Regions from separate parts of the Streptomyces sp. M92 genome, predicted to be linked through region 4. Evidence: riboswitches for the same ligand, from Rfam matches in the RefSeq annotation. Region 4 holds a riboswitch; each other region holds the start of a gene.
What was found. A riboswitch is a leader RNA that binds a small molecule or an ion and turns the genes downstream of it on or off. The one in region 4 is predicted to bind cobalamin.
Positions count from the first base shown of each region.

Region 1: another riboswitch for cobalamin. It lies ahead of M6G08_RS14270 (ribonucleoside-diphosphate reductase subunit alpha); the one in region 4 lies ahead of M6G08_RS00305 (cobalamin biosynthesis protein).
Region 2: another riboswitch for cobalamin. It lies ahead of M6G08_RS25740 ((2Fe-2S) ferredoxin domain-containing protein); the one in region 4 lies ahead of M6G08_RS00305 (cobalamin biosynthesis protein).
Region 3: another riboswitch for cobalamin. It lies ahead of M6G08_RS17685 (energy-coupling factor ABC transporter permease); the one in region 4 lies ahead of M6G08_RS00305 (cobalamin biosynthesis protein).

Region 1 is NZ_CP101137.1:3,102,558-3,110,183, reverse strand. It holds gene M6G08_RS14285 (GntR family transcriptional regulator) at 1-337, shown strand, start outside; gene M6G08_RS14280 (DUF3311 domain-containing protein) at 474-731, shown strand; gene mctP (monocarboxylate uptake permease MctP) at 728-2,338, shown strand; cobalamin riboswitch at 2,469-2,612, shown strand; gene M6G08_RS14270 (ribonucleoside-diphosphate reductase subunit alpha) at 2,738-5,110, shown strand; gene M6G08_RS14265 (ribonucleotide-diphosphate reductase subunit beta) at 5,110-6,132, shown strand; gene M6G08_RS14260 (hypothetical protein) at 6,045-6,290, opposite strand; gene M6G08_RS14255 (GlxA family transcriptional regulator) at 6,383-7,357, shown strand; gene M6G08_RS14250 (bifunctional albaflavenone monooxygenase/terpene synthase) at 7,377-7,626, opposite strand, start outside.
Region 2 is NZ_CP101137.1:5,686,276-5,693,901, forward strand. It holds gene M6G08_RS25730 (hypothetical protein) at 459-677, shown strand; gene M6G08_RS25735 (sporulation protein) at 767-1,750, shown strand; gene M6G08_RS25740 ((2Fe-2S) ferredoxin domain-containing protein) at 2,190-2,594, opposite strand; cobalamin riboswitch at 2,637-2,824, opposite strand; gene M6G08_RS25745 (ferric reductase-like transmembrane domain-containing protein) at 2,850-3,836, opposite strand; gene M6G08_RS25750 (ArsR/SmtB family transcription factor) at 4,238-4,573, shown strand; gene M6G08_RS25755 (cation efflux transmembrane domain-containing protein) at 4,576-5,304, shown strand; partial or broken gene M6G08_RS36065 (YnfA family protein) at 5,353-5,525, opposite strand; gene M6G08_RS25760 (LysR family transcriptional regulator) at 5,678-6,637, opposite strand; gene M6G08_RS25765 (dihydrodipicolinate synthase family protein) at 6,709-7,623, shown strand.
Region 3 is NZ_CP101137.1:3,893,945-3,901,570, forward strand. It holds gene M6G08_RS17660 (TetR/AcrR family transcriptional regulator) at 1-29, shown strand, start outside; gene M6G08_RS17665 (MFS transporter) at 263-1,873, shown strand; gene M6G08_RS17670 (energy-coupling factor ABC transporter ATP-binding protein, CbiO family) at 1,890-2,726, opposite strand; gene cbiQ (cobalt ECF transporter T component CbiQ) at 2,723-3,472, opposite strand; gene M6G08_RS17680 (energy-coupling factor ABC transporter substrate-binding protein) at 3,473-3,814, opposite strand; gene M6G08_RS17685 (energy-coupling factor ABC transporter permease) at 3,811-4,524, opposite strand; cobalamin riboswitch at 4,555-4,740, opposite strand; gene M6G08_RS17690 (potassium channel family protein) at 4,797-5,309, opposite strand; gene M6G08_RS17695 (chloride channel protein) at 5,336-6,739, opposite strand; gene M6G08_RS17700 (DUF7144 family membrane protein) at 7,005-7,454, shown strand; gene M6G08_RS17705 (FAD-binding and (Fe-S)-binding domain-containing protein) at 7,550-7,626, opposite strand, start outside.
Region 4 is NZ_CP101137.1:55,126-62,751, reverse strand. It holds gene cobN (cobaltochelatase subunit CobN) at 1-1,879, opposite strand, end outside; gene M6G08_RS00310 (cobyric acid synthase) at 1,876-3,384, opposite strand; gene M6G08_RS00305 (cobalamin biosynthesis protein) at 3,381-4,346, opposite strand; cobalamin riboswitch at 4,453-4,591, opposite strand; gene M6G08_RS00300 (DUF397 domain-containing protein) at 4,784-5,020, shown strand; gene M6G08_RS00295 (hypothetical protein) at 5,051-5,359, shown strand; gene M6G08_RS00290 (hypothetical protein) at 5,292-5,792, opposite strand; gene M6G08_RS00285 (helix-turn-helix domain-containing protein) at 5,834-6,691, opposite strand; gene M6G08_RS00280 (hypothetical protein) at 7,130-7,351, opposite strand; gene M6G08_RS00275 (inorganic phosphate transporter) at 7,386-7,626, opposite strand, start outside.

The DNA of each region.
Region 1 (7,626 bases), 3.0 Mb from region 4:
GCGCATGGCCAACGGCGAGCCGATGGCCATCGAGACCACCCACCTCAGCGCGAAGCGCTTCCCGGCCCTGCGCCGCTCCCTGGTGAAGTACACGTCCCTCTACACCGCGCTCGCCGAGGTGTACGACGTCCATCTCGCCGAGGCGGAGGAGACCATCGAGACCTCCCTGGCCACCCCGCGCGAGGCCGGGCTGCTCGGCACCGACGTGGGCCTGCCGATGCTGATGCTCTCCCGGCACTCGCAGGACCGGACGGGCCAGCCGGTGGAGTGGGTGCGCTCGGTCTACCGGGGCGACCGCTACAAGTTCGTCGCCCGCCTCAAGCGGCCCCAGGACTAGACCAAGCCCGCCCACAGGCCCCCGACATTGCGTTTGAGGACCGATATACGGACGAGGGCTTCCGCTGTCCTGAACCCGTCACCTACATTTCGTGCGCACTGCCACGAGGTGATCAGCGAGGGGACGGAGCCGCCGCATGTCACAAGCCCCACCACAGAACAGAGAACCGGTGGTGACGCCGGTGCGCGTCGTCATCGGCCTCTGCCTTCTCGCACCGTTCGTCGCCATGCTCTGGGTCGGTTCGTACGCCAAGTCCGACCCGGCCTTCATCGGCATCCCCTTCTTCTACTGGTACCAGATGGCGTGGGTGATCATCTCCACCGCGCTGACGATGGTCGCCTACAAGCTGTGGCAGCGTGACCAGCGCGCCCGCCGGGAAGGCGGTTCCCGGTGAACGACGGCGTGAACGGCGTCGCGCTCGCCGTCTTCATCTTCTTCTTCGTACTCGTCACCGCCATGGGCTTCATGGCGGCCCGCTGGCGCAAGGCCGAGAACGAGCACAGCCTCGACGAGTGGGGTCTCGGCGGCCGCTCCTTCGGCACCTGGGTCACCTGGTTCCTCCTCGGCGGCGACCTGTACACGGCGTACACCTTCGTGGCCGTCCCGGCGGCGATCTACGCGGCGGGCGCGGCCGGCTTCTTCGCGGTGCCGTACACGATCCTGGTCTACCCGCTGATCTTCACCTTCCTGCCCCGCCTGTGGTCGGTCTCCCACAAGCACGGGTACGTGACGACCTCGGACTTCGTGCGCGGCCGGTTCGGCTCGAAGGGACTGTCGTTGGCGGTCGCCGTCACCGGCATCCTCGCCACGATGCCGTACATCGCGCTGCAACTGGTCGGCATCCAGGCCGTGCTGGACGTGATGGGCGTCGGCGGCGGCGAGGACACCAACTGGTTCGTCAAGGACCTGCCGCTGCTGATCGCCTTCGGTGTGCTGGCGGCGTACACCTACTCGTCGGGACTGCGGGCGCCCGCGCTGATCGCGTTCGTCAAGGACACGCTGATCTACATCGTGATCGCGGTGGCGATCATCTACATCCCGATCAAGCTCGGCGGCTTCGACGACATCTTCGCCTCGGCGAACGACAAGTTCACCGAGGCCGGCAAGGGCGGTCTGGTACCGGACCACGGCGGCCAGTGGACGTACGCCACCCTGGCGCTCGGCTCGGCGCTCGCGCTCTTCATGTATCCGCACTCGATCACCGCGACGCTGTCCTCGCGCAGCCGTGAGGTGATCCGCCGCAACACCACCATCCTGCCGCTGTACTCGCTGATGCTGGGCCTGCTGGCGCTGCTCGGCTTCATGGCGATCGCGGCCGGGGTGACGGTGGAGAACGGGCAGCTGGCGATCCCGCAGCTGTTCGAGAACATGTTCCCGGACTGGTTCGCGGGCGTGGCCTTCGCGGCGATCGGCATCGGCGCGCTGGTCCCGGCGGCGATCATGTCGATCGCGGCCGCGAACCTCTTCACCCGCAACATCTACAAGGACTTCATCAAGCCGGACGCCACCCCGGCCCAGGAGACGAAGGTCTCCAAGCTGACGTCCCTGCTGGTGAAGGTGGGTGCGCTGGTCTTCGTCCTGGGCATGGACAAGACGGTCGCGATCAACTTCCAGCTGCTGGGCGGCATCTGGATCCTGCAGACCTTCCCGGCCCTGGTGGGCGGTCTGTTCACCCGCTGGTTCCACCGCTGGGCGCTGCTCGGCGGCTGGGCGGTCGGCATGGTCTACGGCACGGTCGCCGCGTACGGCGTCGCCTCGCCGACGCAGAAGCACTTCGGCGGCTCGTCCGACGAGATCCCCGGCATCGGCGAGATCGGCTACATCGGCCTCACCGCCTTCGTGCTGAACGTTCTGGTCACGGTGGTCCTCACCTTCGTCCTGCGGGCGGTCAAGGCACCCGACGGCGTCGACGAGACGAAGCCGGACGACTACACGGCGGACGCGGGCGACCCGGGCGTCCAGGTGGAGCTGCCGCCGGCCACGGCGGGCTCCTCGCACTGACCCTCGTACCGATGCGGGCCGCCGGAGGAATCCGGCGGCCCGTTGTCGTACCGGGGCACTGGCACCCGTACCGCGACACGACACCGGGACACAACATCTGGGGGTGCTCGCGCCGGTCGGCACAAGATGTATGCTCATGCTCGCTGTCGCCGCAGGGGAATCCGGTGTGAATCCGGAACTGTCCCGCAACGGTGTACTTGCGTGTGTCCGTGCGCTTTCGCGCGCATCCCCACGCTTGTCCAGTCCGAGGACCTGCCGACGGTGCGCCCGGCCGCCCTGGCCCGGGTGCCATGACGTCCGGGCCTCGTGGAGTGGGCCGGTGGACGCGACCGCCGTGCGCGCTCGTGAGCTGCCCCCTGCCCTCCGCCAGGCCCCGTGCCGAGCGAGGGAGTGCTCCACGTGACCATCGCGCCAGCCGATCCGGCTTCAGCGTCCCCGGTGACGGCGACCGGGGAACCCGACGGACCCGGTGCCGCGCTGCTGCGGACCCTGACGGACCTGACCGCCGACCTCCCCGACGCCGACCCCGGCCGGGTCGCCGCCGCCGCGCTGCGCGGCCGCTCGGCCCGCGCGGACGAGGCCGAGCTGCGCGAGCTCGCCACCGAGGCGGCGGCCGGACTCATCTCCGAGGACCCGGTCTACTCGCGGCTCGCCGCCCGTCTGCTGACCATCGGCATCCGTGCCGAGGCCGCCTCGCAGGGCGTCACCTCCTTCAGCGGCTCGGTCGCCACCGGCCACCGCGAGGGCCTGATCGCCGACCGCACCGCCGCGTTCGTACGACTGCACGGGGAACGCCTGGACGGGCTGGTCGACCCGGCCGCCGACGACCGCTTCGGCTACTTCGGTCTGCGCACCGTGTACAGCCGCTACCTGCTCCGGCACCCGATCACCCGCAAGGTCGTCGAGACCCCCCAGCACTTCATGCTCCGCGTCGCCGCCGGACTCGCCGAGGACGACACCGCCCGCTCCGTGGACGAGGTGGCCGCGCTCTACGGCCTGATGAGCCGCCTCGACTACCTGCCCTCCTCCCCCACCCTCTTCAACTCCGGCACCCGGCACGCCCAGATGTCGTCCTGCTACCTCCTGGACTCCCCCAAGGACGAGCTGGACTCCATCTACGACCGCTACCACCAGGTCGCCAACCTCTCCAAGCACGCCGGCGGCATCGGCATCGCCTACTCCCGCATCCGCTCCCGCGGCTCCCTGATCCGCGGCACCAACGGCCACTCCAACGGCATCGTCCCGTTCCTGAAGACGCTGGACGCCTCGGTCGCCGCCGTGAACCAGGGCGGCCGGCGCAAGGGCGCGGCCGCGGTCTACCTGGAGACCTGGCACGCGGACGTCGAGGAGTTCCTGGAGCTGCGGGACAACACCGGCGAGGACGCCCGCCGCACGCACAACCTGAACCTCGCGCACTGGGTACCGGACGAGTTCATGCGCCGGGTGGACGCCGACGGACCCTGGTCGCTGTTCTCGCCCGCCGACGTGCCCGAGCTGGTCGACCTGTGGGGCGAGGAGTTCGACGCCGCGTACCGCGAGGCGGAGGCGGCCGGGCTCGCCCGCAGGACGCTGCCCGCCCGTGAGCTGTACGGCCGCATGATGCGCACCCTCGCGCAGACCGGCAACGGCTGGATGACCTTCAAGGACACCGCCAACCGCACCGCCAACCAGACCGCCGAGCCGGGCCACGTCGTCCACTCCTCCAACCTCTGCACGGAGATCCTGGAGGTCACGGACGACGGCGAGACGGCGGTCTGCAACCTGGGGTCGGTCAACCTCGGCGCGTTCGTCGACCGGACGGCAGGCGACATCGACTGGGAGCGGCTGGACGCCACCGTCCGCACCGCCGTCACCTTCCTGGACCGGGTCGTCGACATCAACTTCTACCCGACCGAGCAGGCGGGCCGCTCCAACGCCCGCTGGCGTCCGGTCGGCCTCGGCGCCATGGGCCTCCAGGACGTCTTCTTCCGGCTCCGGCTGCCCTTCGACTCCCCCGAGGCCAAGTCGCTCTCCACCCGCATCGCCGAGCGGATCATGCTCGCCGCCTACGAGACCTCCGCCGACCTCGCGGAACGCAACGGCCCGCTGCCGGCCTGGGAGAAGACCCGCACCGCCCGGGGCGTGCTGCACCCCGACCACTACGGCGTCGAACACGCCTGGCCCGAGCGCTGGGCGGCGCTGCGCGAGCGCATGGCCACCACCGGACTGCGCAACTCCCTGCTCCTGGCGATCGCCCCGACCGCGACCATCGCCTCCATCGTGGGCGCCTACGAGTGCATCGAGCCGCAGGTGTCCAACCTGTTCAAGCGCGAAACGCTGTCCGGCGAGTTCCTCCAGGTCAACTCCTACCTGGTGGACGACCTCAAGCGGCTCGGCGTGTGGGACGCCCGCACCCGCGAGGCGCTGCGCGAGGCGAACGGCTCGGTGCAGGGCTTCACCTGGATCCCCGAGGGCGTCCGCGCGCTGTACCGCACCGCCTGGGAGATCCCGCAGCGCGGCCTGATCGACATGGCCGCCGCCCGCACCCCGTACCTCGACCAGGCCCAGTCGCTGAACCTGTTCCTGGAGACGCCGACCATCGGGAAGCTCTCCTCGATGTACGCGTACGCCTGGAAGCAGGGTCTGAAGACCACGTACTACCTGCGCTCGCGCCCGGCGACCCGCATCGCCCGCGCCGCCGCCCGGGCCACCGTGCCCGCCCAGCAGACCCCCGACCCCGAAGCGGTCGCCTGCTCCCTGGAAAACCCCGAGTCCTGCGAGGCCTGCCAGTAATGACCACCGAGATCCCGACCACGAAGAACCTGCTCGACCCGGGCTTCGAGCTGACCCTGCGCCCCATGCGCTACCCGGACTTCTACGAGCGCTACCGGGACGCCATCAAGAACACCTGGCACGTGGAGGAGGTCGACCTCCACTCGGACGTCGCCGACCTCGCGAAGCTGAGCCCCGAGGAGCAGCACCTGATCGGCCGGCTGGTGGCCTTCTTCGCCACCGGTGACTCGATCGTGGCGAACAACCTGGTGCTGACGCTCTACAAGCACATCAACTCCCCCGAGGCGCGGCTGTACCTGTCCCGGCAGCTCTTCGAGGAGGCCGTGCACGTCCAGTTCTACCTGACGCTGCTGGACACCTACCTGCCCGACCCGGACGACCGGGCCGCCGCCTTCGCGGCCGTGGAGAACATCCCCTCGATCCGCGAGAAGGCCGAGTTCTGCTTCAAGTGGATGGACTCGGTCGAGTCGATCGACCGTCTGGAGACCCAGGCCGACCGCCGCCGGTTCCTGCTCAACCTCATCTGCTTCGCGGCCTGCATCGAGGGCCTGTTCTTCTACGGCGCCTTCGCCTACGTCTACTGGTTCCGCAGCCGGGGCCTGCTGCACGGCCTGGCCACCGGCACCAACTGGGTGTTCCGGGACGAGACGATGCACATGTCCTTCGCGTTCGACGTGGTCGACACCGTCCGCAAGGAGGAGCCGGAGCTGTTCGACGACCGGCTCCAGCAGGAGGTCACCGACATGCTGCGGGAGGCCGTCGAGGCCGAGCTGCAGTTCGCGCGCGACCTGTGCGGTGACGGCCTCCCGGGGATGAACACCGACTCGATGCGGCAGTACCTGGAGTGCGTGGCCGACCAGCGTCTGGAGCGGCTCGGCTTCGCCCCGGTGTACGGCTCCGAGAACCCCTTCTCCTTCATGGAGCTGCAGGGTGTTCAGGAGCTGACCAACTTCTTCGAGCGGCGTCCCTCGGCGTACCAGGTGGCGGTGGAGGGCACCGTCGACCTGGACGAGGACTTCTGAGTCTCCTTCCCCGCCCCCTTGCCCTCCTGGGCCTCCCTGAGCTGACGGTCGATGCGCCTGTCGCGCACGATTCCGATCACCGAGGGGAGGACCATGAGGACCAGGAGTCCGAAGGTCACGAGCATTCCGATCAGGGCTTCGATCTGGTTTCCGGTCATGACACCACTGTCGCGCCGGATACTCCTTACCGGGAGTGGCAGGACTGCCGTAGGGCCTCGATTTCCTGCCACTTCCGAGGCACACTGGCGGCATGCTGCAGAACGTGGCCGCCGTGCTGCTGGACGGCGTGCACCCCTTCGAACTCGGCGTCGTCTGCGAGGTCTTCGGCATCGACCGGAGCGACGAGGGCCTGCCCGGGTACGACTTCGCGGTGGTGTCGGCCGAGGGCCCGGCGCTGAGCACGCACGTCGGCGGGCTCACCGTCTCCACGCCGTACGGGCTGGACCGGCTGGAGGAGGCCGACCTGATCGCCGTGCCGGCGGGCAGCGACTACGCCCGCCGGGAGTACCCGCCCGAGCTGCTGGCCGCCCTGCGGCGGGCGGTGGACCGGGGCGCGCGGGTGCTCAGCGTGTGCTCCGGGGTGTTCGTGCTGGGCGCCGCCGGGCTGCTGGACGGGCGGCGGTGCGCGGTGCACTGGCACCACGCGGCCGAGCTGGCCCGGCAGTACCCGACGGTGGCCGTCTCGCCCGACGTGCTCTATGTGGACGAGGACCCGGTGATCACCAGCGCGGGCACCGCCGCCGGCATCGACGCCTGTCTGCACATCGTGCGCAAGGAGCAGGGGCCGGAGGTCGCCAACCGGATCGCCCGGCGCATGGTCGTACCGCCGCACCGGGACGGCGGCCAGACGCAGTACATCGAGCGGCCGCTGCCCCGCTCCTCCTGCGACACCGTGGGCGAGGTGCTGGCCTGGATGGAGCAGCACCTCGACGAGGAGGTCACCGTCGACCAGCTCGCGGCGCGGGCGCACATGTCCCCGCGCACCTTCGCCCGCCGCTTCCAGCAGGAGACGGGTACGACTCCCTACCGCTGGATACTGCGCCAGCGCGTGCTGCTGGCCCAGCGGCTGCTGGAGGCGACGGACGAGACGATGGACGCGATCGCCTGGCGCACCGGCTTCGGTACGGCGGCGGCCCTCAGGCACCAGTTCGTCAGGGCCCTGGGAACCACCCCGCACGCCTACCGGCGCACCTTCCGGGGACCGGAGGCGGCCGGAGCGGCCTGAGGGTCGCCGCCGTGCCGCGTCACCGTGCCACGGGCCTGACCAGCAGGTCGTGCGGCCGGAGCGTGATGCCGACGCGGACCGCGTCGTTCGAGCCGGCTACCTGCTCGAAGCGGTACTTGGTGGCGAGCGCCGCCGTGATCAGGGTCAGCTGCGCCATGGAGAAGTGGTCACTGGGGCACTTGCGCTTGCCCGCGCTGAACGGCTTCATGGCGTATTTCGGGACGTTCCCCGCGCGTTCCGGCAGCCACCGGTCCGGGTCGAACTCCAGG
Region 2 (7,626 bases), 5.6 Mb from region 4:
ACGCTGGGACGCCGTGGACCGGCCGGTTGCCGCCGACGGGTGGGTGCGGAGCGGGTGAGTTCCTGCAGAAGACGCGGGGGCGCGCAGCTTGCGGTCCAGAGGCTGCGGCCGCAGGGCGTCGCCGCTTCCGCGCGGGAAGGGCGGAAAGGCACACAGGGTGACCGTCAGATCGGACAAACCCGAGCCCCTTGAAGAGGGCACCGGGCCGGCCGGCGCGGCCCGCCGAGAGCAGGAGACAACAACCGTACGCCGGAATGGTAGAAGGCCGCGCCCCGAAGGGCCGAACCCCGGTCGTCGAACCAAGCAGTCGCTGGCCAGCCCAGGAGCGAATTCAAGCCTTTCCCTGCGAGGCGGCCCGCAGGGCACTGCCCACCCGCCTGACCCACTCTATGATTCTACACGTTTGTAGAAACAGGTCCTGGGTCAGCCCAGGCCACGCACCTCTGGAGACGACACACATGGCCTCGATCGACCTGGACAAAGTCCTGGACAAGGCATGGGCGGACAAGAGCCTGCAGGAGATACTCGCCGCCCCCGTGGGAGCGCTGAAGGGGGTTTCCGACCGCGACGGTGAGCTGCTCCAGGAGGCTTTCGGTGTCAAGACCGTCGCGGACCTGGCTGACTTGAAATACGTCCGCTGGGCGCAAGCCCTCGCTGCCCTCGAAGCGGCCAAGTAGCCGGCCGGTCAACGGCTGTGGTGCCGTCCGTCGCCGCGGACGGCACCTTACCGATGGAACAGACGCACGTATAAGGAGTGGACGCCACGATGGTGTTCAAGCGACTTCTCGGCTCGCTCGGCGTGGGCGCCCCCACGGTCGACACGGTCCTCGACCCGGCTCCCGTCCTACCCGGCGGCGCGCTCAGCGGGCAGGTGCACCTCAAGGGCGGCCAGGCCGACTTCGACATCGAGCACATCACGCTCGACCTCGTGGCCCGGGTCGAGGCCGAGCACGAGGAAGGGGAGAGCGAGGGGGTCGTCGTGTTCGACCGGTTCACCGTCGGCGGCGGCTTCCGGCTGGCCGCCGAAGAGACACGCAGCGTCCCCTTCACCGTCGCGCTGCCCTGGGAGACACCCGTCACCGAGCTGTACGGGCAGCCTTTGGGCATCGTCCTCGGCGTGCGCACCGAGCTCGCCGTCGCCGATGCCAGGGACAGGGGCGACCTGGACCAGCTCACCGTCGCCCCGCTGCCGGCCCAGGAAGCGGTCCTGGAAGCCCTCGGACAGCTCGGCTTCGGCTTCAAGTCCGCCGACCTCGAATACGGACACATCGGCGGCACCGGGCAACAGCTCCCCTTCTACCAGGAAATCGAACTCCACCCCGCGCCCCAGTACGCGCACCAGGTCAACGAGATCGAGCTGACCTTCCTGGCCAACCCCGCAGGACTGGAGGTGGTCCTGGAAGCCGACAAGCGCGGCGGCCTCTCCTTCTCCGGCCACGACGCGCTCACCCGCTTCACCGTCGGCCACCACGACACCCGCGACTGGACGGCCGAAGTCGACGGCTGGATCCGTCAGCTCGTCGAGCACCGGTCCGCATCCGGGCACGGTGCGTCCTTCAGCGGCCACGGACACCATGGACACGCCGAGCATCACCACGACGACCACCGCCATTCCGGTCCGGGTGTGGGAACGGCGATCGCTGCCGGAGCCGCCGGCCTCGCGGTCGGTGTCGTCGGCGGCATGGTCGCCGCCGAAGTCGTCGACGAGGTGGGGGACTTCTTCGAGGGCGACGACGAGAGCGAGGACTGAGCGACAGCCCACCCCGGGTGCAGGAATGCGGAGCCACCCGCTCGGCCATCCGCTTCCCGACCACGACACCGGCCTTCTACGACCCCGGGCCGCATCGCCCGGGGGCTCAGGACGACCAGGCAGTCGTTCGCGAGGTGTGTCACGCCCTCTGCCTCCCACCCCGCGAGTTCGATCTCTGACTGACCGGGGGGTGTTAAGGATCAAGACCGGTTCCGGCAGCGTGGTCACAGTGGCGGCGTGCGACGGGTTCGGCGAGGTCGGTGAAGCCTGCCGCGCAGGGCAGGGCGACCGGATGCCGGCCTTCGCCCCGTCCGCCGACTCTCGGGGCGAAGAAGCCGACGAAGCCCGCCGCGTCGTGCGGGGCGGCGTGAACGGACACGGTTGGGGGCGCGGCCGTCGAGCACGCTTCATGCCCTCCTCCGGTTCACCGTCCGTACGGTCAGGGAGCCGTGCGCCGTCGCGGCGGCTTGATGGCGTACAGGTCGAGGATGTCCGGCGGGGGTGCCACCCCCGGTCCGCCCGCGCGTGCCCACGCGGCGATGTCCTCGGTCGCGTCCGGATCGTTGACCAGTCCGAGCCAGACGGGACGGGCACCGGCGGCACGGCCTTCGGCGGAAGGCAGTACGACGATGACGTTGGCCTGGTCGCAGACGTCGAGGCAGTCGGAGACGCGCACCGGTGCCGCGGCGCGCAGGCGGTCGGTCTGGGCCGTGTGGTCGACGCCGGTCACTTTGGGGCTGCCGCAGCAGCAGTCGCGGCACACAACGATGCGGCACGGCACCTGGGCGGCGGCCGTTGCGGCCCTCGTGTCGTCTGTCGTTCGTCCGGTCGGCGTTGCGGGCATGCGGTGCCGTCCCTCTCTCCGGGGAGATCCGCCCCGGTGGTCCGTCGAGGAGGCGACCGCGTGAGTCTCCTGGCTCTCGGGTCGATGCTCCTCCCGGCCTTCCCGCCCGCTGCCGGGCAGTGGCCTGTCGGGACTCGCTCGCCGATCACAGTGGCGGGACCGCGCCGGATTTCCACCGGCTTCCTCGTCCGCCGTCGCCTTGTCACCGGACATCATCCCATCCCGGGACGCCGTCCCACCGCCCCGTTCGAGCCTTCAGTCCGTCTCCTGGGAGTGCGGGGCCGTCGCGGGCGGATGGGTCGGGCGGTCTCGCCCACCGTCACGGCCGGACGCCACCACGGCGACCAGCCCGACGACGACGGCCCCGGCGGCGGCCCGTCCTGCCGCCCGCAGCCACCACCCCGACCGGGCCGCGCCTCCACCCCTTCCGGGAGAGCCCAGCCGTTCGGCCCGCCGGGCCGGCCTCATCAGACGCAGCAACAGCAGCACCGCGACCGGGAGTTGCAGCAGCCACAGGACAGTGCGCGGCCACTCCCCGTACCAGACGTTGGTTCCGTACAGCAGTGTGTGCCACACGCTCAGCACGTAGACGACGATCACGAAACGGTGCAGCCGCCTCCAGGTGTTCGCTCCGATGCGGTGCCGGACGTAGAACAGCAGCCCCAAAGGAATCGCCAGGTACAGGGCACCCTGCCCGAGCGGGATGGCGATCCGGCCGGTTCCGGAGTCGTACCAGCCGGGCACGAAACTGTCGGCGAAGCCCACCCACAGCCGCTCGGCCCAGTCCACCTTCGTCTCGTAGCGTACGAGTTCCGCGGCGAACATCAACGCGTGCGCGAACATCAGCGCCGTCGTCGTCAGACTCGTGGTGCGGTGCCAGCGCTCCAGCACCTGCCGGGAGACCGGCAGTCGGGCGGGCCGCCGCCCCGACAGCAGCAGGCCGAGTATGACCGTGCCCCAGGCCCACAGCAGCCCCGACCACCCGAACGCCTGGCTGAGCAGGTACATCCAGTAGGTGCCGGCATCGTCCATGAACGGCATGACCGCGACCGTGTCCGAAGCACCCGACTCCATGCGCGCCCACAGGAGGGCGAACACGAGCGCCGTGACCACCACCGCCGCGGCGGCGTCGGGCAGGGCGGACCGCAGGTCGCCGCGGAGCACGACTCGGTCGCCGGGAGGCTGTCGCCGTCCGGGCGGGGGTGCCGCCCCGCCCTCGACCGGCCTCGCGTCTGATGTCATCAGGGGCCTCCCGGGCACGGGCCACCGCGGTGACGGTGCGCATGTGGCGTGAGGCAACAAGTCTGGCCGGGGAGGAAGCGAGACCCCGAGGCGGTATCCGGCCAGAGTCTTCGCGAGCAGTGCGCGGAACACACCTGCTTCTGCCTGGCCTCGGGCTCGGGCTCGGGCTCGGGCTCGGGCTCGGGCTCGGCCTCGGGCTCGGGCTCGGGCTCGGGCTCGGGCTCGGGCTCGGGCTCGGGCTCGGGCTCGGGCTCGGGACAACCGTCGACGTGCCACGGTTGCAGGGATAGGGCACGGCTGCCTCCGCGCTGACATAAGCAGTCGGTTCACGCCTCCCCTCGACCGACCCAACTCCCGGATACAGGGATTCCTGGATTCAGAAAGTCCTGTACTGTCGTGGGGTGCTGACTGTTGCCTCCGACATCGAGGTGCTGGCCCGCTTCGGCCGCGCGCTCGCCGATCCGATCCGCTGCCGCGTCCTGCTGGCCTTGCGCCAGGCACCGGCCTATCCGGCCGAGCTCGCCGACGCGCTCGGCGTCTCCCGGACCCGCCTGTCCAATCACCTGACCTGCCTGCGCGACTGCGGCCTCGTGGTCACCGTGCCCGATGGGCGCCGCACCCGCTACGAGCTCGCCGACGAACGCCTCGGCCACGCCTTGGACGACCTTCGGGCTGCCGTGGTGGCTGTCGAGACCGACCGCGCCTGCGTCGACGCCGACGAGAAGGGCTGCTGCTGACCATGACCGCCGGGATATCGATATCCCTGGGGCCGTCCCAGGCCCGCCGCGAAGTCCTCGCCAGGCGCGTACGCCTGCTGGTCGCCGCCACCATCGCCTACAACGTGATCGAAGCGATCGTCGCCATCACCGCCGGCACGATCGCCTCCTCCAGCGCCCTGATCGGCTTCGGTCTCGACTCGATCATCGAAGTCTCCTCCGCCGCCGCGGTCGCCTGGCAGTTCTCCGCCCGCGACCACGCCCTCCGCGAGGCGCGCGAGCAGACCACCCTGCGCATCATCGCGGTGTCCTTCTTCGCGCTCGCCGTCTACGTCACCTTCGACGCCACCCGGGCCCTCGTCGGCACCGGCGAGGCCGACCGTTCCATCCCCGGCATCGTCATCGCAGCCCTGTCCTTGGCGATCATGCCGTTCCTGTCCGCCGCCCAGCGCAAGGCCGGACGCGAACTCGGCTCCGCGTCCGCGGTCGCCGACTCCAGACAGACCCTCCTGTGTACGTACCTCTCCGCCGTGCTCCTGGTCGGCCTGGTCCTCAATGCCACCCTCGGCTGGTCCTGGGCAGATCCGATCGCCGCCCTCGCCATCGCCGGTATCGCCGTCAAGGAAGGCCGCGACGCCTGGCGGGGCAAGGGCTGCTGCGCCCCCACCGCCCGCCCTCCGCTTCCCGTCGCACCGGCCGCGGACGAGACAGACGCGTGCGGCCGCGAGCCGGGCTGCACCTGTTGCTCGTAGGAGCCCGCGCACTCCCGCCCGCGGGCGCGTGCCTGAGTCGCGCGGTCGTCAGTGGCCGCGCGGGACGCACCTGACGACCGCCAAACCGGCGAGACACCCCAGCGCGCCGATGACGGCGCAGCGGTCGGGGCGGTAGCCGTCGGCGACCACGCCCAGGTGATCGATCCGGCGACGAAGGCGCCGCCGCACGCGTCGAGGACGCGGCCGAGGCTGTCGTCGGTCGTGATCCTGCGCCGAGCGGTGAGGGAGGACAGGCGGACCGAAAGCGGCCACCGTCGTCGCAACCAGCCGCGTTGTCGCGCCGCAGGAGTGCGGCCAGCTCGTTCGGCGCCGGATGGAACAGGTCTCCCCAGCCCTCTGACCGGGCCGCGGCTCAACTCCCCGGAGCGATCAACGAGGAGGCATGGCCCGTGGCGCCCACCGCTGTTCGCGCCGCCGCCACGAACGCTGCGGTCGCCGGGTGGGTGCCGCCTCCCGCGCGGAATGCGACCTTCGAGCGGCGGAAGAGCGGCAGCCGGGTCAGGACCACCTCCGCGGGGGCGTGTGCGGTGGCCATCTCCGGTACGAATCCGGCGCCTTGCCCGATGGCGGCCAGTGCCAGAACCGTACGGAAGTCGTTGACCTGATGGCGGATGCGCGGCTGGAAGCCGGCCGCCTGACAGGCGCGTACAGCCATCACGTGGCCGGTCGTGCCGTCCCGGGCGGTGATCCATGGTGCCGCTGCCCACGGCCCGAGCAGTTCCGCCAGCGTGTCACCTCGGGCGGCCGCACCACTCGCGGGATCAGTGTCGGTGCCGGTGGTGGCTCCCGTGGCCAGATACATCGGCTCCTCCAGCAGAGGCACCTGGTCGACCGTGGTGTCCGGGGACGCGGGCACGAAGTCGTAGTCGTGGACGAGGGCCACGTCGAGTTCGCCGGCGCGCAGGCCGTCGGAGACCCGTGCCGAGTCGATCTCCTGGACCATCGGTTCCAGCGCGGGGTGCCGCTGGGCCAGTTCGGCCAGCGTGGCGGGCACGATCGCGGGGCCACCGGACGGAAACGTCCCGATCCGCAGCGGGCCGCCGATGCCCTCGCGTGCCCCGGCCAGCTCGGAGACCGCCAGCTCGAGGCGTTCGAGGACGGCGTCGGCGTGGGTGACGAGGGTGCGGCCCGCAGGGGTGAGCACCACCCGTCTGCCACTTCGTTCCAGCAGGGGTACGCCCGCCTCCCGCTCAAGCACGCTCAACTGCTGGGAGACAGCCGAGGCGGTGAAAGTCAGCGCCTCGGCCACGGCCGCGATGGTGCCACGTCGGTGCAGTTCGCGCAGCAGGTGGAGACGTCGGACATCAAGCATAAGGGCAGCTTACGCATGGGCGAAGAAAGATGTACTGGATCTACAGGGTCTGTGTCGGTCAGGCTGGGCGCATGAAGCGTGCAGCGAACCTCACCGGTCTGTTTGTCCCCTTGGTGACCCCGTTCACCGACAGCCTGCGCCTCGCCCCGGACGCGCTCGCCCGCCTCGCCGACGAGGCGCTGTCGGCCGGCGGCGCTCGCGGACTTGTTGCCCTGGGCACCACCGCGGAGGCGGCAACGCTGACCACCGAGGAGAGGCGGACCGTGATCCGTATCTGCTCGGCCGCCTGCCGGGCGTACGGAGCTCCGCTGATCGTCGGCGTCGGCACGAACGACACCGCCGCCGCCATCACGGCACTGCGGGAGCTCGCCCAGAGCGGTGACGTCGCCGCCGCGCTTGTTCCATCGCCGCCCTACACCCGGCCCGGCGAGGCGGGAACACTGGCGCACTTCGGGGCACTCGCCGAACACGGGGGTCTGCCACTGGTCGTCTACGACATTCCGTACCGCACCGGTCAGCACCTCGGCACCGGCACGCTCAACGCGCTCAGGCGCCTGCCGCAGGTCGTCGGGGTCAAGTACGCGACCGGTGCGATCGACGCAGCCGCGATGGAGCTGCTCGGCTCGCCGACTCCGGGCTTCACGGTGCTCGGCGGCGACGACGCCGTCATCTCGCCGCTGCTCGCGGCGGGCGCCCACGGGGGCATCCTCGCGTCGGCCAATGTCCGCACCACTGACTACGCCGAGCTCTTCTCGCTGTGGCAGCGTGGCGCCGCCGGGCCGGCCCGCAGACTGGGAGCCGAGCTGGCCCGGCTGTCCGCCGCGCTCTTCGCCGAGCCGAACCCGACCGTGCTCAAAGGGGTGTTGCACGCCCAGGGCCGCATCCCCAGCCCGGCCGTCCGGCTGCCACTGCTGGCCGCCTCCGCCGGTTCGGTGCGGCGAGCGGTGGACCTGGCCGTCGCCAGGGCCCAGGAGACGGCGGCCTGACGC
Region 3 (7,626 bases), 3.8 Mb from region 4:
AGCCGCGGGAGCCCGGCCGCGGCGAGTGACCGCCCGCCGCCCCAGTTCCCACTCCCCATCCCCCCGCTCACCAGATCCCCCCCGCTCACCAGTCGCCCCGCTCCACCGGATCAACCGTCCTCGCCCCTCCCGGCCCGACGCGGCCCTCGCCCTATTTGCTCATCGCTGTGCAACAAAATACGCTGACCTCAATCTGCACACCGATGGGCAATTAACCGGCTCCGCCGGTTCGCGCCGCCCTCGCCATCCGGGAGCCCCAGCCATGTCCCTCCTGCTCACCACACCTGTCGAGAAGATGACCGGTCCCTACCGACGGCGCTGGTGGGCCCTCCTGGTGCTCTGCCTGAGCCTGCTGATCGTCGTCATGGCCAACACGTCGCTGATCGTGGCGGCCCCGGACATGACGGCCGACCTGGGCCTGAGCAGCAGCGACCTGCAGTGGGTCATCGACGGCTACACCGTCCCCTACGCCGCGCTGATGCTGGTCCTCGGCGCGATCGGCGACAAGTACAGCCGCCGCGGCGCCCTCGTCACCGGTCTGCTGGTCTTCGCGGGCGGCTCGGTGATGGGCAGCCTGGTGGACGAGACCGGGCTGGTCATCGCGGCGCGGGCGATCATGGGCGTCGGTGCCGCCGTCGTCATGCCGGCCACACTGTCCCTGCTGGTCGCGGTCTTCCCCAAGGGGGAGCGGGCCCGCGCCATCACGGCCTGGACCGCCACCTCGGGGCTCGCCATCGCGGTCGGCCCGCTGGTCGCGGGCCGGCTCCTGGAGGACCACGCCTGGGGCTCCACCTTCCTGGTCAATGTCCCCATCGCCGTCGTCGCCGTCCTCGGCGCGCTCGCCCTCGTCCCACCGTCCAGGGCGGCCGGCATGGGCCGGATCGACTACGTCGGCGGGCTGCTGTCCATCGTCTCCGTCGGCAGCCTCGTCTACGCGACCATCGAAGGCCCGCACTTCGGCTGGGGTGCCGGTCCGGTCACCGCGGCCGTCGCCGCAGGCGTCGGCCTGGTGGCCTTCGTGCTCTGGGAGCTGCGCCACCCGCACCCGATGCTGGACGTGCGCAGGTTCCTGCTGCGCCCCTTCAGCGGCTCCATGCTCGCCGTGCTGTTCTTCTTCTTCGGCACCTACGGCGCCATCTACTACGCCACGCAGTTCCTGCAGTTCGTCCTCGGCTACGGCGCGCTGGAGACCGGCGTACGGCTGCTGCCGCTGGCGGGCGCCGTCTTCGCCGGCGCAGCGCTGACCGGCAAGCTGACCCCGAGGCTGGGCGTCAAGGCGATGGTGGGCTCCGGCATGGTGATCGGCACCGTCGGTGTCTTCCTGCTGGTCCTCATCGAGAAGGACTCCGGCTACGCCGACTTCCTCGCCCCGATGCTGCTGCTCGGCCTCGCGATCGGACTGAGCGTCTCCCCGGCCACCGACACCATCATGGGCTCCTTCCCGGAGAGCGAGCTGGGTGTCGGCGGCGGCGCCAACGACACCGCGCTGGAGCTGGGCGGCTCGCTGGGCATCGCCGTGCTGGGCTCCCTGCTCGGCACCGCCTACCGCGACGAACTCGCCGGCCTGGTGGGCGACCGCCTCCCGGCCGCCGCCCTGGACACCGCCCAGGACTCCGTGGGCGGCGGGCTGGCCGTCGCCGAGCGGCTCGCGACCAGTCCGGAAGCCGGACCCGAGCAGGCCCGGACCATGGCTGACGCGGTGAACCAGGCCTTCGCCCACGGAGTGTCGGTGACCAGCCTCGCCGGCGGCGTCATCATGGCCGCCGGCACCCTGATCGTCCTCGCGGTGCTGCCCGGCCGCCGCGCCCGGCAGCGCCCCGGGGAGAGGCCGGCCGAGACACCGGACGCGGCCTTCTGCGACGCGTCACACTGACCCCGGGCAGCTCGCGTCACTCGGTCAGCGCCGCCAGCTCCTCCGCGGTACGGGGACCCGTCGCCGAGTCCGCCAGCAGCCCCCGCGCGCGCAGCACGCGAGCCGCCGCGACGCCCCACGGCAGGCGCAGCCCGGCCTGCCGCAGCAGTTCCGTGCGGGCCAGCGTCGCGGCCGTCGGGCCGGTGTGCACACCGGCGGGCGTGAGCAGCGCGGCGTCGTCCGACCAGCGCAGGGCGAGGTCGACGTCGTGGGTGGCCATCACCACCGTCGTGCCGCCCGCGCGGAGCCGGTCCAGGGTGGCGAGCAGCCGCTCCTGCCCGTCCGGATCGAGCCCGGCGGTCGGCTCGTCGAGGATCAGCACCCGCGGCCGCATCGCCACGGCTCCGGCGATCGCGGCCCGCTTGCGCTGCCCGTACGACAGCAGATGGGTGGGCCGGTCGGCCAGCCGGGCGATGTCCAGGGCGGCGAGCGCCTCCCCGACCCGGGAGCGGACATCAGCGTCGGACAGTCCGAGATTCAGCGGTCCGAAGGACACGTCCTGCGCGACGGACGCCGCGAAGAGCTGGTCGTCCGGGTCCTGCACCACCAGCTGCACGGTGGTCCGCAGCCGGGTGAGCCCCCGGCGGTCGTACGCCACCGGCTCCCCGTCGAGCGTCAACCGCCCGGCGCGCGGCCTCAGTCCGCCGCTGAGCAGCCGCATCAACGTGGTCTTGCCGCTGCCGTTGCGGCCCAGCAGCGCGAGCGCGCGCCCCTCGCGCACCGCGAAGTCCAGGCCGGTCAGCACGTCCGGCCCCTCCTCGTAGGCGAAGGACACGCCCCGCAGGGCCACCAGGGCCGCCTCCGGCTCGTTCACGACAGGGGTCCTTCCAGTACGAGGGTGAGGGCGGCCAGCGCCGCCAGCAGCGCCACGCTCGCCGCGGTGAACGGCACCGAGACGCGGGCCTCGGGCACCAGGACCCGCAGGGTGCCGTCGTAGCCGCGCCCGGCGAGCCCGCTCTGCAGCCGCGCCGCCCGGTCGAAGGACCGCACGAACGCCGTGGCGCCGAGCCCGCCGAGCGAACGCCAGGCCGCGGCCCGGGTGGTGTGCCCCAGCCGCGCCGCCTGCGCCTGCCGCACCCGGCGCACGGAGTCCAGCAGCAGGAAACTCATGCGGTACGTCACCAGCGCCACATCCACCACCGGCGCCGGCACCCCGGCCCGCACCAGCCGGGGCAGCAGGTCGGACATCGGCGTGGTGAACGCGAACAGCAGCACCCCGAGCGAGGCCGCCGAGGTGCGCAGCAGCAGCTCGCCGGCGCGCACCGGCCCGCCGTCCGCCGCCGTCAGGAACCCGTCCGGACCGCCGATCTGAACGAGCAGCGGCAGCGCCCCCGTCACGCAGAAGCCCAGCGGCACCCGGTACGCCCGCCACAGCCCGCGCCCGGGCACCCCCGCCGGCCCCAGCAGCACGGCGAGCGCCGTGACCACCACCAGCGCCGCACCCGGCCAGGGCGGCAGCGTGACCGCCAGCACGGTCAGCCCGAGCCCCAGCACGGCCTTGTCCACGGGATGACGGCGACGCCAGCGACTGCTGTGCGCCGCCGCGTCGATCGGCAGCACTCAGTCCCCCTCGGGAGCGTCCCGCACAGCCGCCGCGGTCGCCCGCTCCGCGCCCTGCCGCCGCCCCCGGCGCAGCCCGAAGTAGTACGCCAGCACGCCCGCGCCGATCGCGGCCTGCAGGGCGAACAGGGCCGACTCGACCTCCCCCGAGGGCGGTTCGTACAGCGGCGAGAACCACGGCTCGTACTCCGGCTCGATCTCGGTGATCGCCGTCTCCGCCTCCGCGTCGGCCCCGGCGAACGGCTCCTCCTTGTGGTCGCCGAGTCCCAGCGCCAGCGGCAGCACCGCGAGTGCCGCCACGGCGAGCAGCAGCAGGGCGTTGATCCTGGCGTTCCGGCTCATCGGGCCACCGCCTGTCCCTCGGTCTCCTCGGACCCCGCGGTCCCCGGCTTCGTCGGCAGCACGCCCAGCCGGGTCAGTTCCCCCTTGCTGGACTGCACCAGCAGCCGCATCACGAGCACCGTGAGCAGGCCCTCGCTCACCGCGAGCGGGATCTGCGTGACGGCGAAGACGGACCCGAACTTGCCGAGCGAGCCCAGGAATCCACTGCCCGGGTCGGGGAAGGCCAGCGCCAGCTGCACGCTCGTGACGCAGTACGTGGACAGGTCGGCGACGAACGCCCCGCAGAAGACGGTGACCATCAGCGGCACGTCGCAGCGGCGCAGCAGCCGGTAGACGCCGTACCCGGCCCAGGGGCCGACGACCGCCATGGAGAAGACGTTGGCGCCGAGCGTGGTCAGCCCGCCGTGCGCGAGCAGCAGCGCCTGGAAGAGCAGGGTGATGGTGCCCAGCACCGCCATGACCGGCGGCCGGAAGAGGATCGCGCCCAGACCGGTGCCGGTCGGATGGGAGCAACTCCCGGTGACGGACGGCAGTTTCAGGGCCGACAGGACGAACGTGAAGGCCCCGGAGGCGCCGAGGAGCAAGGTGCTCTCCGGGTGTTCCCTGACCTCACGGGTGAGTGACCGTACTCCGTGGACGACGAACGGCGCGGACGCGACACCCCAGGCGATCGCGTGCGCCGGAGGCAGAAAGCCCTCGGCTATGTGCATGACTCGGCAGACCCTCTCCAGCACCTCGTGGATGGACGACGCGCCTTGGCCGGTCTCCTGGCTTACGGGTACCACCGCCCGTGCTCCGCCTTCCCGGATCGCAAGCGATCCAGTGGCTGCCCGCGAGGGCCGGAGCCGGACTTCCCGATTCACAGTGGCGAGGGCCGCACCGGCATCACACCGGATTTCCCGTTCACCAAGGCGTGACGACGGTAGTGCTCCCACGAGGGTGGTGACAAGCGGGCCTCCCGCCCGGCGGGCGCGCGCACCCCTCAGCCGTCCTGCGAGCCGGACCGGCCCCGGCCCGTGCGCCGCAGCACCGTGTCGCGCATCCGCTGCGTCAGCGCGGTCGCGGCGGCGGTCAGGAACACGAAGCTGTACGCGATCTGCAGGACCGTCACGATCCGCGCCGACTGGCCCCGCGGGGTGATGTCGCCGTACCCGACGGTCGCCAGGGTGACGACGGTGAAGTACAGGGCGTCGACCCGGGTGTGCAGCCCGGTGAACTCGCCGGGCTGCTTGGCGAGGGCGTAGTAGGTGGCCGAGAAGACGTGCACGGACAGGACGATCAGCAGGGAGAGGACCATGCCGGGCCGGGAGTCCGGCCGGTCGACCAGTACGTGCCGGATCTGCCGGAGCAGCAGCACGGCCACGACCGTCAGGACCAGGGCGAACAGCAGCCAGCTCAGCAGGGGGCGCTGCGGGCCCAGACGGTCGAGGGGGAGGAGGAAGTACGCCGTGACCACGACCGCCGTGGCCCCGGCCCGCACCCCCCAGGGCCGCACCGCCCGCCACCCTGCCGACCGGCCCCTCACCGCCCCGCTCCGGCCGCCGGTCCGCCGTCGGTGTCCGTCCCCGTGCCCGCTCCGGCCGCCGGTCCGCCGTCGGTGTCCGCGCCCGGCTCGGTCCGGCGGGCCACCTGGGCGACGATGAAGGCGACCACCGACCCGGTGACGATCAGCGGCATCTGGTCGTGCGCGTCGCCGCCCATCAGCAGTACCGCCAGCACGGCGCTGGCCAGCGGCAGCCCCGTCACCGCGGCCGCCGCGGCGGAGATGCCGAGGGCGAGGGCCGGCGTCGTACCGAAGCCGGGCAGGCCGGAGCAGGCCAGGGCCGTCGCCGTGCCCAGCAGCACCGCCGGGAAGATCGGGCCGCCGCGCAGACTGCCCAGCGCGATGCCCCAGGCCAGCCCCTTGCACGCGACCAGCGCCACCAGCGCGCCCACCGACCAGGCGTGCGGGTGCGCGGCGAGCTCGGCGAGCGTGGCCTGCCCGGACAGCGCAGCCTCGGCCGGGGAGCGGCCGGTGATCAGGGCGTACGCGCTGACGCAGACGCCGACCGCCGTGGCGCAGGCGACGGTGCGGACGGCCGTGCGCTCCCGCGTCCAGGAGACCGTGCGCCGGCCCAGCCCGCGGCCCAGCGTGATCAGCACGGCGATCAGCGCCGCCGTGGGGATGCCCCAGAGGAAGTCCCCGGCGTCCGGATTGGCGCCCGGCGGCAGGTCGTGCAGCGTGAGGGCGCCGATCTTCAGACCGGTCCACTGGCCGAAGCCGGTGAAGACCAGGGCGCCCGTCGCGCTGGCCAGCAGACAGGGCAGCAGCAGGGCGACCAGCTGGGCGCCGCCGAGCCCGGCCCCCTCGATCAGCAGCACGGCCGCGGCCACCGGACCGCCGAGAATGGTGGAGATCGCGGCGGTGGAGCCGGCCGTGGCGAGGACCGCGCTCGCCTTCGGGTCCCCGGCCGCGCCCGCCCGCCGCACCGCCAGCAGGGCGAGCCCGCTGCCCACGGCCATCAGCGGCGCCTCCGGTCCCAGCACCACCCCGAGCGGCAGCGTGGCCAGCGCGGCCAGGACGGCGCCGGGCAGCGCACGAGGGCCGACGGGCGCGCCGCCCAGCCCGTTCACCGGCAGATGACCGCCGCCGCCCGGCATCCGGGTCACGATCGGCGCCAGGATCAGCCCCGCCAGCACCAGCGCGGGCAGTGGCCACCACCAGGGCGGGGCGTCGTACCCCACCGCCTCGGGCAGCGCCGTCCACACCCAGTGCTGGAGCTCGTGCTGCAGCCCGACGAAGAAGAAGCAGGCCAGTGCGATGGGCACCCCCAGCAGCACGCACAGCGGCAACAGCCGCAGATAGCCGGGGCTGAGCAGGGTGCGGCGCAGGGACTGCTCGGCCCGGCCCGGCACCGCGTTGGCCGGCGCGGGCTGCGTCGTCACGGGCCCTCCTCCGTCCACCGCGCCCGGTCCCTCCCGAGCGTTCGCATGTGCGGCTCAGTAAACGCGAGGCGCCCCGGGCCCGCACGCGCACGCCGTCCGTCCCGGGGACCGGGCGGCAGGGCGCGGTCGTGCGTCGTATTCACCCGTTCGGCGGGCCCGCATGGCCGGGCGGAGCGGGTGGCCGCAGGCTCGAATGACCTGTCGGCGCCTCGGGGTGCCGACGGGCGCAGGTCCGTACGGGGGACACGCAGAAAGGACTCCGCTCATGAGCCAGCACGCCGCACCTTCTCCCGGCAGGCCGACGCACGGCACCGGCACCCCGCGGTCCGCGGACCGTTCCAGCGGCTGGGTGACCGGCGGCGTCGTCTTCGCGGGCGTACTGCTGCTGCTGAACGGCGCCCTCGCCGTCCTGCAGGGCATCGCGGCCATCGCCGAGGACGACGTGTACGCCCGCGTCGGCAGCTACGTCTACGAACTGAACCTGACGGGCTGGGGCGTCATCCACGTCATCCTGGGCGCACTGGTCCTCGTCACCGGGGTCGGCCTGCTCAAGGACATGGCCTGGGCACGCTTCGCGGGCATCTTCCTCGCCTCGCTCAGCCTGATCGCCCAGTTCCTGTTCCTGCCGTACTCGCCCGTCTGGTCCGTGATCATGATGGCGATCGACGTCTTCGTCATCTGGGCCCTGGCCAGCCGCCAGGACCAGGCCGCCTGAAGGACCGTCGAGAAGGAACCGTCCACCGCCGGTGACCTCCGGAGCCGCCCCCGGCCTCCGGAGGTCACCGCCGTCCGGACGCCGGGGCGCGGCCGTCAGCGGTGCCGCAGGGCCCGGCCCAGGGCCACCGCCGAACCGACGGCCGCCAGCCCCGTGCCCGCCACCGCCAGCG
Region 4 (7,626 bases):
CGTCGTCGTCCGGCTGGTCGTCCACATGCAGGTCGTGGTGGAGCTCGGCCGCCTTGACCAGCGTCCAGATCTGCGCCCGGACGGCGGGCGCCTTCACCGGGTCCAGGTCGGAGACGAGCGCGTACTCGTCGAGCAGCTGCTCCAGCTTGGCCAGGTCGCCGTAGGTGTCCGCGCGCGCCATCGGCGGCACCAGGTGGTCGACGACCGTGGCGTGGCCGCGCCGCTTGGCCTGGGTGCCCTCGCCGGGGTCGTTGACGATGAACGGGTAGATCAGCGGCAGGTCGCCGAGGACCGCGTCGGGCGCGCAGCCGGCGCTCAGGCCGAGGCCCTTGCCCGGCAGCCACTCCATCGTGCCGTGCTTGCCCATGTGCACGATCGCGTCGGCGCCGAAGCTGTTCTCCAGCCAGCGGTAGGCGGCCATGTAGTGGTGCGACGGCGGCATGTCCGGGTCGTGGTAGATCGCGATCGGGTTCTCGCCGAAGCCGCGCGGCGGCTGGATCATGACGACGACGTTCCCGAACTGCAGTGAGGCGAGGACGATGTCGTCCCCGTCCACGTACAGCGAGCCCGGCGGCTCGCCCCACGCCTCCCGCATCGCGTCCCGCAGCTCGGGGTCCAGCTTCTCGAACCACGCCCGGTAGTCCGCCAGCGGAACCCGCGCGGGCGCCGCCGCCAGCTGGTCCTCCGTCAGCCACTCCACGTCGTGGCCGCCCGCCTCGATGAGCCGGTGGATCAGTTCGTCGCCCTGGGAGGGGTAGTCGGTGACCCGGTAGCCCGCCTCGCGCAGCGCGTCCAGTACCCGCACGGCCGACGCCGGGGTGTCGAGACCGACCGCGTTGCCGACGCGGGAGTGCTTGGTCGGGTACGCGGTGAAGACCAGCGCGAGCCTCTTGTCCGCGTTCGCCTTGTGCTTGAGAGCCGCGTGCCGTACGGCGATCCCGGCGACCCGCCCGGCCCGCTCGGGGTCGGCGACGTACACGGGCACGTCGTCGGGGCCCTGCTCCTTGAAGGAGAACGGCACGGTGACCAGGCGCCCGTCGAACTCCGGGATGGCGACCTGCATCGCCGCGTCCATGGGGGAGAGGGCGGCGTCCGACTCGTCCCAGGCGGCCCGGGAGGAGGTCAGGCAGAGCCCTTGCAGCACGGGGACGTTCAGGTCGGCCAGCGCCCCGATGTCCCAGGCCTCCTCGTCGCCGCCCGCCGACGCCTGCGAGGCGTGCGTGCCGCCGGCCGCGAGGACCGTGGCGACCAGGGCGTCGGCCCGGCCCAGCAGCTCGTACAGCCCGGCGTCCGCGCCCCGCAGCGAGCCGCAGTACACCGGCAGGGCGTTGGCGCCGCGCGCCTCGATCGCGTCGCACAGGGTGTCGACGAAGGCGGTGTTGCCGCTGAGCTGGTGGGCGCGGTAGAAGAGCACGCCGACCGTCGGGCGGCCCTCGACGACGCCCCGGGTGCCGTGGACGCCGTACTCCGGCATCTTCTCCGGCTCCTCGAAGCCCTCGCCGGTCAGCAGCACCGTGTCGGACAGGAACCGGGCGAGCTGGGTGAGGTTGGCGGGCCCGCCCTCGACCAGGTAGCGCAGCGCCTCCGCCACCACGCCGGCCGGCACCGAGGACTCGGCCATCAGCTCGGCGTCCGGGACGCTCTCGCCGCCCAGCAGGACGGTCGGGACACCGGCGGCCTTCAGCGCCGCGAGCCCGTCCTCCCAGGCGCGCTTGCCGCCCAGCAGGCGCACGACGGCGACGTCCGCGCCCTCGACGAGGGACGGCAGCTCCTCCGTCACGTCGACCCGGGTCGGGTTGCCGATCCGGTAGGCGGCGTCCGACGCGCGGGCCGCCAGCAGGTCCGTGTCGGCGGTCGACAACAACAGCACTGTGCTCATGCGGGCGCTCCCGGTGGAATGAAGGGCAGTCCTTGTGGCGCGCCGGACTCGATGAGCCGCCACAGCGCGTCCGTGTCCGCGTGGTGTTCGATCAGGTCGCCGAGCCGGTCGAGCTGCTCCTCACGCAGCGCGGCGAACGAGGTGTCGGGGGCCGGCACGAAGCGGCGGCCCGCGGCGGCGGCCACCTCGCGCAGGAACGCCCGCCGGAAGCCGTCCGACTCCAGCGAGCCGTGCCAGTGCGTGCCCCAGGTCTGGCCGACCCGGCAGCCGTCCAGGAAGGGTTCCCCGCCGGTCACTTCGGCGACCCCGTGATGGATCTCGTACCCCTCGACGTGCTCGCCGAGGGCCTTACCGACCGGCCGGGTGAGGGTCTTCTCGCGGGCGAACCGCACCCGTACGGGCAGCAGTCCGAGCCCGGCCACGTTCCCGGCACGCGACTCGACCTCGTCCTCGATGTGCTCGCCGAGCAGCTGGAAGCCGCCGCAGATGCCGAGGACGGGCCGCCGCGCGGCCACCCTGCGCGCGACGGCGTCCGCGAGCCCCCGCTCCCGCAGCCACTCCAGGGCCCGGACCGTCCCGCGCGTCCCCGGCACGATGACGAGATCCGCGTCGGCCAGCTCCTCCGGCCGGTCCACGAACCGCACCACGACACCGGGCTCGGCGGCCAGCGCGTCCACGTCCGTGAAGTTGGACATGAGCGGGACCGCGCAGACGGCGACCCGCAGCACGTCCTCGCCGACCGGCGGTGCGACGACCGACTCCCGCACCGTCCCGCGCAGGGAGACGCGGAGCCCGTCCTCCTCGTCGATGCCGAGCCCGTGCCGGAAGGGCAGGACGCCGTACGTGTGCCGCCCGGTGAGCCCGTGCAGCATCTCCAGCCCCGGCTCCAGCAGCGAGACGTCGCCCCGGAACTTGTTGACGAGGAACCCGGCGACCAGCGCCTGGTCCGCGGGCGCCAGCAGCGCCACCGTCCCGAAGAACGAGGCGAAGACCCCGCCCCGGTCGATGTCGCCCACCACCAGCACGGGCAGCCCGGCACCCCGGGCGATCCCCATGTTCACGATGTCGGTCCGGCGCAGGTTGATCTCGGCCGGACTGCCCGCCCCCTCGCAGATCACCGCGTCATACGTGCCCCGCAGCTCGGCCAGACAGTCCAGCACGGTGCCCAGCAGCTGCTGCTGCCGTCCGCCGTGGTAGCCGCGGGCGCTCATCTCGCCGACCGGCTTGCCGAGCAGCACGACCTGGCTGCTGCGCTCACCGCCCGGTTTCAGCAGCACCGGGTTCATCTGCGCGGCCGGCTCCACCCGGCAGGCCTGGGCCTGCATGGCCTGCGCCCGCCCGATCTCGGCGCCCTCGCGGGTCACGAACGAGTTGAGGGACATGTTCTGCGCCTTGAAGGGCGCGACCTTCACGCCCTGGCGCACCAGCCAGCGGCAGATCCCGGCGGTGACGACGCTCTTGCCCGCGTCGGAGGTGGTGCCGGCGACGAGGAGGCCACCGTTCATGACGTACGTCCCTTCTTGACGACCCCGCGGACGAGCAGCCGCGCGCCCGCGCACGCGCCGAGCGCCAGCCAGCCCACGCGCCGGGAGAGCCGCACGGCCCGCTCGATGTCGCCGGAACCGGCCCGTACGGGGCGTCCCGCCGCCCCGTTCAGGACGGGCCGGTGCTCGACCCGCCCGCCGTAGGAGAGCGTCCCGCCGAGCCGCACGCCCAGGGCGCCCGCGAACGAGGCCTCCACGGGGCCGGCGTTGGGACTCGGGTGCTGCGCGGCGTCGGCGCGCCAGGCCCGTACGGCACCCCGGGGATCGCCGCCGGCGGCGGTGGCCAGGGCGGCGGTGAGGCGGGCGCCCGGCCAGCCCGCGAGGTCGTCGAGCCGGGCCGAGGCCCAGCCGTAGCGGCGGTACCTGGGCGACTTGTGGCCGACCATCGCGTCCAGGGTGTTCACGGCCCGGAAGCCGACCAGTCCGGGCACCCCGCCCAACGCGCCCCACACCAGGGCGCCCACCACCGCGTCCGAGGTGTTCTCCGCGACGGACTCCACGACCGCCCGGGCGATCCCGTCGGCGTCCAGGGCCTGCGGGTCCCGGCCGCACAGGTGCGGCAGCCGCGCGCGGGCCGCCTCGACGTCACCGGCCTCCAGGGCGCGGCCCACCGCGCTCGCCTCGCGGGCGAGCGAGGTGCCGCCGACGACCGCCCAGGTGGCGGCGGCGGTCAGCGCGACGGAGGCGGCGGGGGAGTGGCGTACGGCGCGGCCGGCGGCCAGCCCGAGGGCGGCGGCGCCACCGGCGCACACGGCGGTGTGCAGCACGCCCCAGCCTCGGTGGTCACGCCACAGCAGCCGTTCCACGGCACCGGCGGCACGGCCGAACGCGGCGACCGGGTGTCCGCGGCGCGGGTCGCCGAGGAGGTGGTCACCGAGGAGGCCGGCGGCGGCGCCGTACGCGAAGACGCGTTCGGCGCGCACGGCTCAACCGGCCGTGGGGACGGGAAGGCGGAGAGTCTCGCTGGTGAGCCTGGAACGGCAGCCGCGCATGGCGATAGGTCCTCACTCAGGGTGTCCGCGCCCTGGTTAGAAGAGAACGGCGGTGGGAGTTCCTGGCTCCCGGGGATCGCTCCCCGGTCACAGTGGCGGGACCGCGCCGGATTCGCACCGGGCTTCCTCTCCAGCCGCCGCATTGGCTCCGGCAGTCCACCACGCCCCGCGAACACCCGTCAACTTGCCGTTGACCTGCGAGGCCAGGTGTGCTGAGGCCCACACCGTCGATAGTTGGCCATGCCCGCGACATCGGCGCTTTCTGGGCTCTTCCCCGGCGGGCGGGCTGGGAAGACTGGAGGGGATGGCAGCGCGTGTACGCGGGCGGGTGGCAGCGGCAGGGCGGCGGGTGAGGGGGCCGGGGCCGCGTGACGGCCGGTGGGCCGAAGGAGGTGGGTGCGATCGAAAGCGAACTGTCAGAGCACGCGTGGGTCACGAGCAGTTACACGGACGGGGGTGAGGCATGTGTCGAACTGGCCATGGGGAGCGGCCGTGTACTGATACGTGACTCGAAGCAACGTCGACACGCTGTGCTCGCCTTTCGTCACGCCTCGTGGTGTGGTTTTCTGGCGGGGCTTGTGGACCCGGATTCGCGCGGCGCCTGACCGCCGCGCGGGGGGACGGGAGGTACACGCATGGCAGACCGAATCAAGGGGACCGCTTCCGCGCGTGCGGGTTGGCCCGGCACGCGTGGGCACCGGATGACCGGGGCGGTGCCGCTGGCGCTCTTCTGCTCGGTGGCGGGGGTCCTCGCCGTCGGGCTCGGCGCGCTGGCGGCGTTCCTGGCGCCGAGCGGTGCGGCGCGCGGCACGGTGTGGCTGGTGGTGACCGCCGCGGTGGCCGTGGGCGCGGGGCTGTGGTGGGGGCTCACTCCCGTCACGGACCGCCTCCGCGTTCTGAACCGCGCTCTGACGGCCGTGGAGCCTCGGCGGCGCCACCACTGACGGGCTGGGCGGGCGCCGACGCGGCTCGGCCGCGCAGCGCCCTGCCGAGTCCGGCGCCCAGGGCGGTGAGGAGGGCCGCGCCGAAGGCGCCGATGGCGGCGGTGGTGAGGGGGGACGCGGGGCCGTGCGGCAGACTGGGCGCGACTCGTGTGGCGAGAGCCATGCTGAACAGCAGGATGCTCCCGCACGCCGTGCCCAGCAGAAGCCGGGTGGAGACCAGCCGGATCTCCCCGGCCACCCGGGCGTTCTCCACGTCGATGAGCGCCTCGGCCCATTCGGGTCGCTGCATGGCGTACGCCTTGAGCATGCAGTCGTCGAGCGGGGGAGGGCCCTGTTCCGCGTCACCGGATCCCCCCGGCGGGTCGGCGGTGGGACCGGTGCCGGCCGGCGCGCGCCACCGCTGCCACCACGCTCGTACTCCGAAGACCGTCATGGGGCCTCCCCCGTCTCGTGCCGGGCCGTCCCAGCCCGGATTCAGCTGTCGGCCAGGCTCTCCCTGACCTCGTCGAGCAACTCGATCACCCGAGCGCCGTCATATGCCTTGTCGCTGATGTCCTCGAAGGATTCCTGGTGGCGGGCGGTGAGTCCGAGGTCGTCACGGCTGGACAGGCCGCCGCCCGGGCCTTCGAGGTACAGCAGGTCGTCGTCGTCCTTGAACTCGAGCAGGATGAAGGACGTGGAGACACTGAAGTGGGCGCCGACGGAGAAGGGCAGCACCCGGATGGTGAGCCTCGGGTGTTCCATCAGCGACTTGAGGTGGTCCAGCTGCCGCCGCATCACCGCCGGGCCCCCGATCTGACGCCGCAGGGCCGCCTCGTCGAGGACGATGTCGATCTCCGGGCCGTCGTCGCTGTCGAAGAACCGCTCCTGGCGGGTGATGCGCAGCTCCACCTGCGGGCGCACCCGTGCTTCTTCCGTCAGCGTGGACATCAGCGCCGTGGCGTAGTCCTCCGTCTGCACCAGACCGGGCAGCACCACCGGGTTGTACATGCGGATCGTGTCCGCGGAACCCTCGTAGCCCAGGTAGAGGGCGTACGCGGGCGTCACGACCTCGCTGTACTGCACCCACCACGACACTCCCTTCGAGCCGCGGGCGGCCTCCTCCAGCTCCTCGACCCGAGCGGGGTCCGTGACCCCGTACAGCTGGAGCAGGGCCCTGAGGTCGGTGACGCTGAGGCTGACCGTGCCCTTCTCGATCCGGATCAGTTTGGAGAGTGACCATTCCAGCTGCTGCACGGCATCCCGTTGGGTCAGTCCGGCCTGATCGCGGGCTTTGCGCAGCTCGATTCGCAGCCTTCGTCGGTTGAGGCTCGGATCGATGTCCCTGGCCATGGTGCTCCCTGCCACATGTCGTCGTTGACCGGTCGGGTCGCCACCGTCGAAATAACAACTCTCGTTGAGAATAGGTTAGTTCGACACTGGCGACCAGAGGTGGTCAGTATGACATGTGTCTTTCCGGCAGGGTCACCTCGCTAGCCCGAACGCTGACGAAGCCGCTCGAAATGACACCAAAGGGATGTGCCTTCTGAGGGGAAAGTTGCTCGTGTGGCAGGACCGGAGCAGTGGGTCCTGCGTCGGCTACTGGAGGTCGACGAAAATTCACAAGCGGAAGCCGTCACACGCGGTTGACGGTGGGATTCCCTCCCAGGGGGGCACCGGAGCCGCAAGGTGCGCACGTCGCCGGTGTTGTCCGTGAAACGGGAACCGCCCCGCCCGGAGGCCGGTGGAGACCGGGTCCGGACGGGGCGGGCGAGTACGTGCGGGTGGGGCTCAGGCGACGATCAGATAGATGCCGTACGCCACCGCCGCCGCGCAGGCGGCGAAGCACGCGTAAGCGCCGGTGACCGCGAGGCCCGCGGAGCCTCCCTCGGCGGCGGCCCGCTCCTGGCGGGAGAGGCCGGCGATGCCGAGGGTGAACAGGCCCACCAGGGCCACGGTGGCCACGAGGCTGACCCCGAAGACGGAGCCGAGAGCTGCCCAGTCGATGCTCATGGAGGTTCGTTTCCTTCGTACCCGGGGCGCGGGCTCAGACGGTGGTGGCCGAGGGGGCCTTGGACTCGGACGACTCCGGCGACTCCGCCACGGAGGACGCGACGGCGGCCACCGGCTCCTCGGTCACGCCCGCCGGGGGCGGGGTCACGGCGGCCATCGCCTGGGTCACCACGCCGGACTGCTCGGGCTCGTCGGCGTCGATGACGTTGGTGTGGTCGACGACCTCGCGCCGGGAGAGCTTCCAGATGGCGGCGCTGGAGGCGACCAGGAAGACC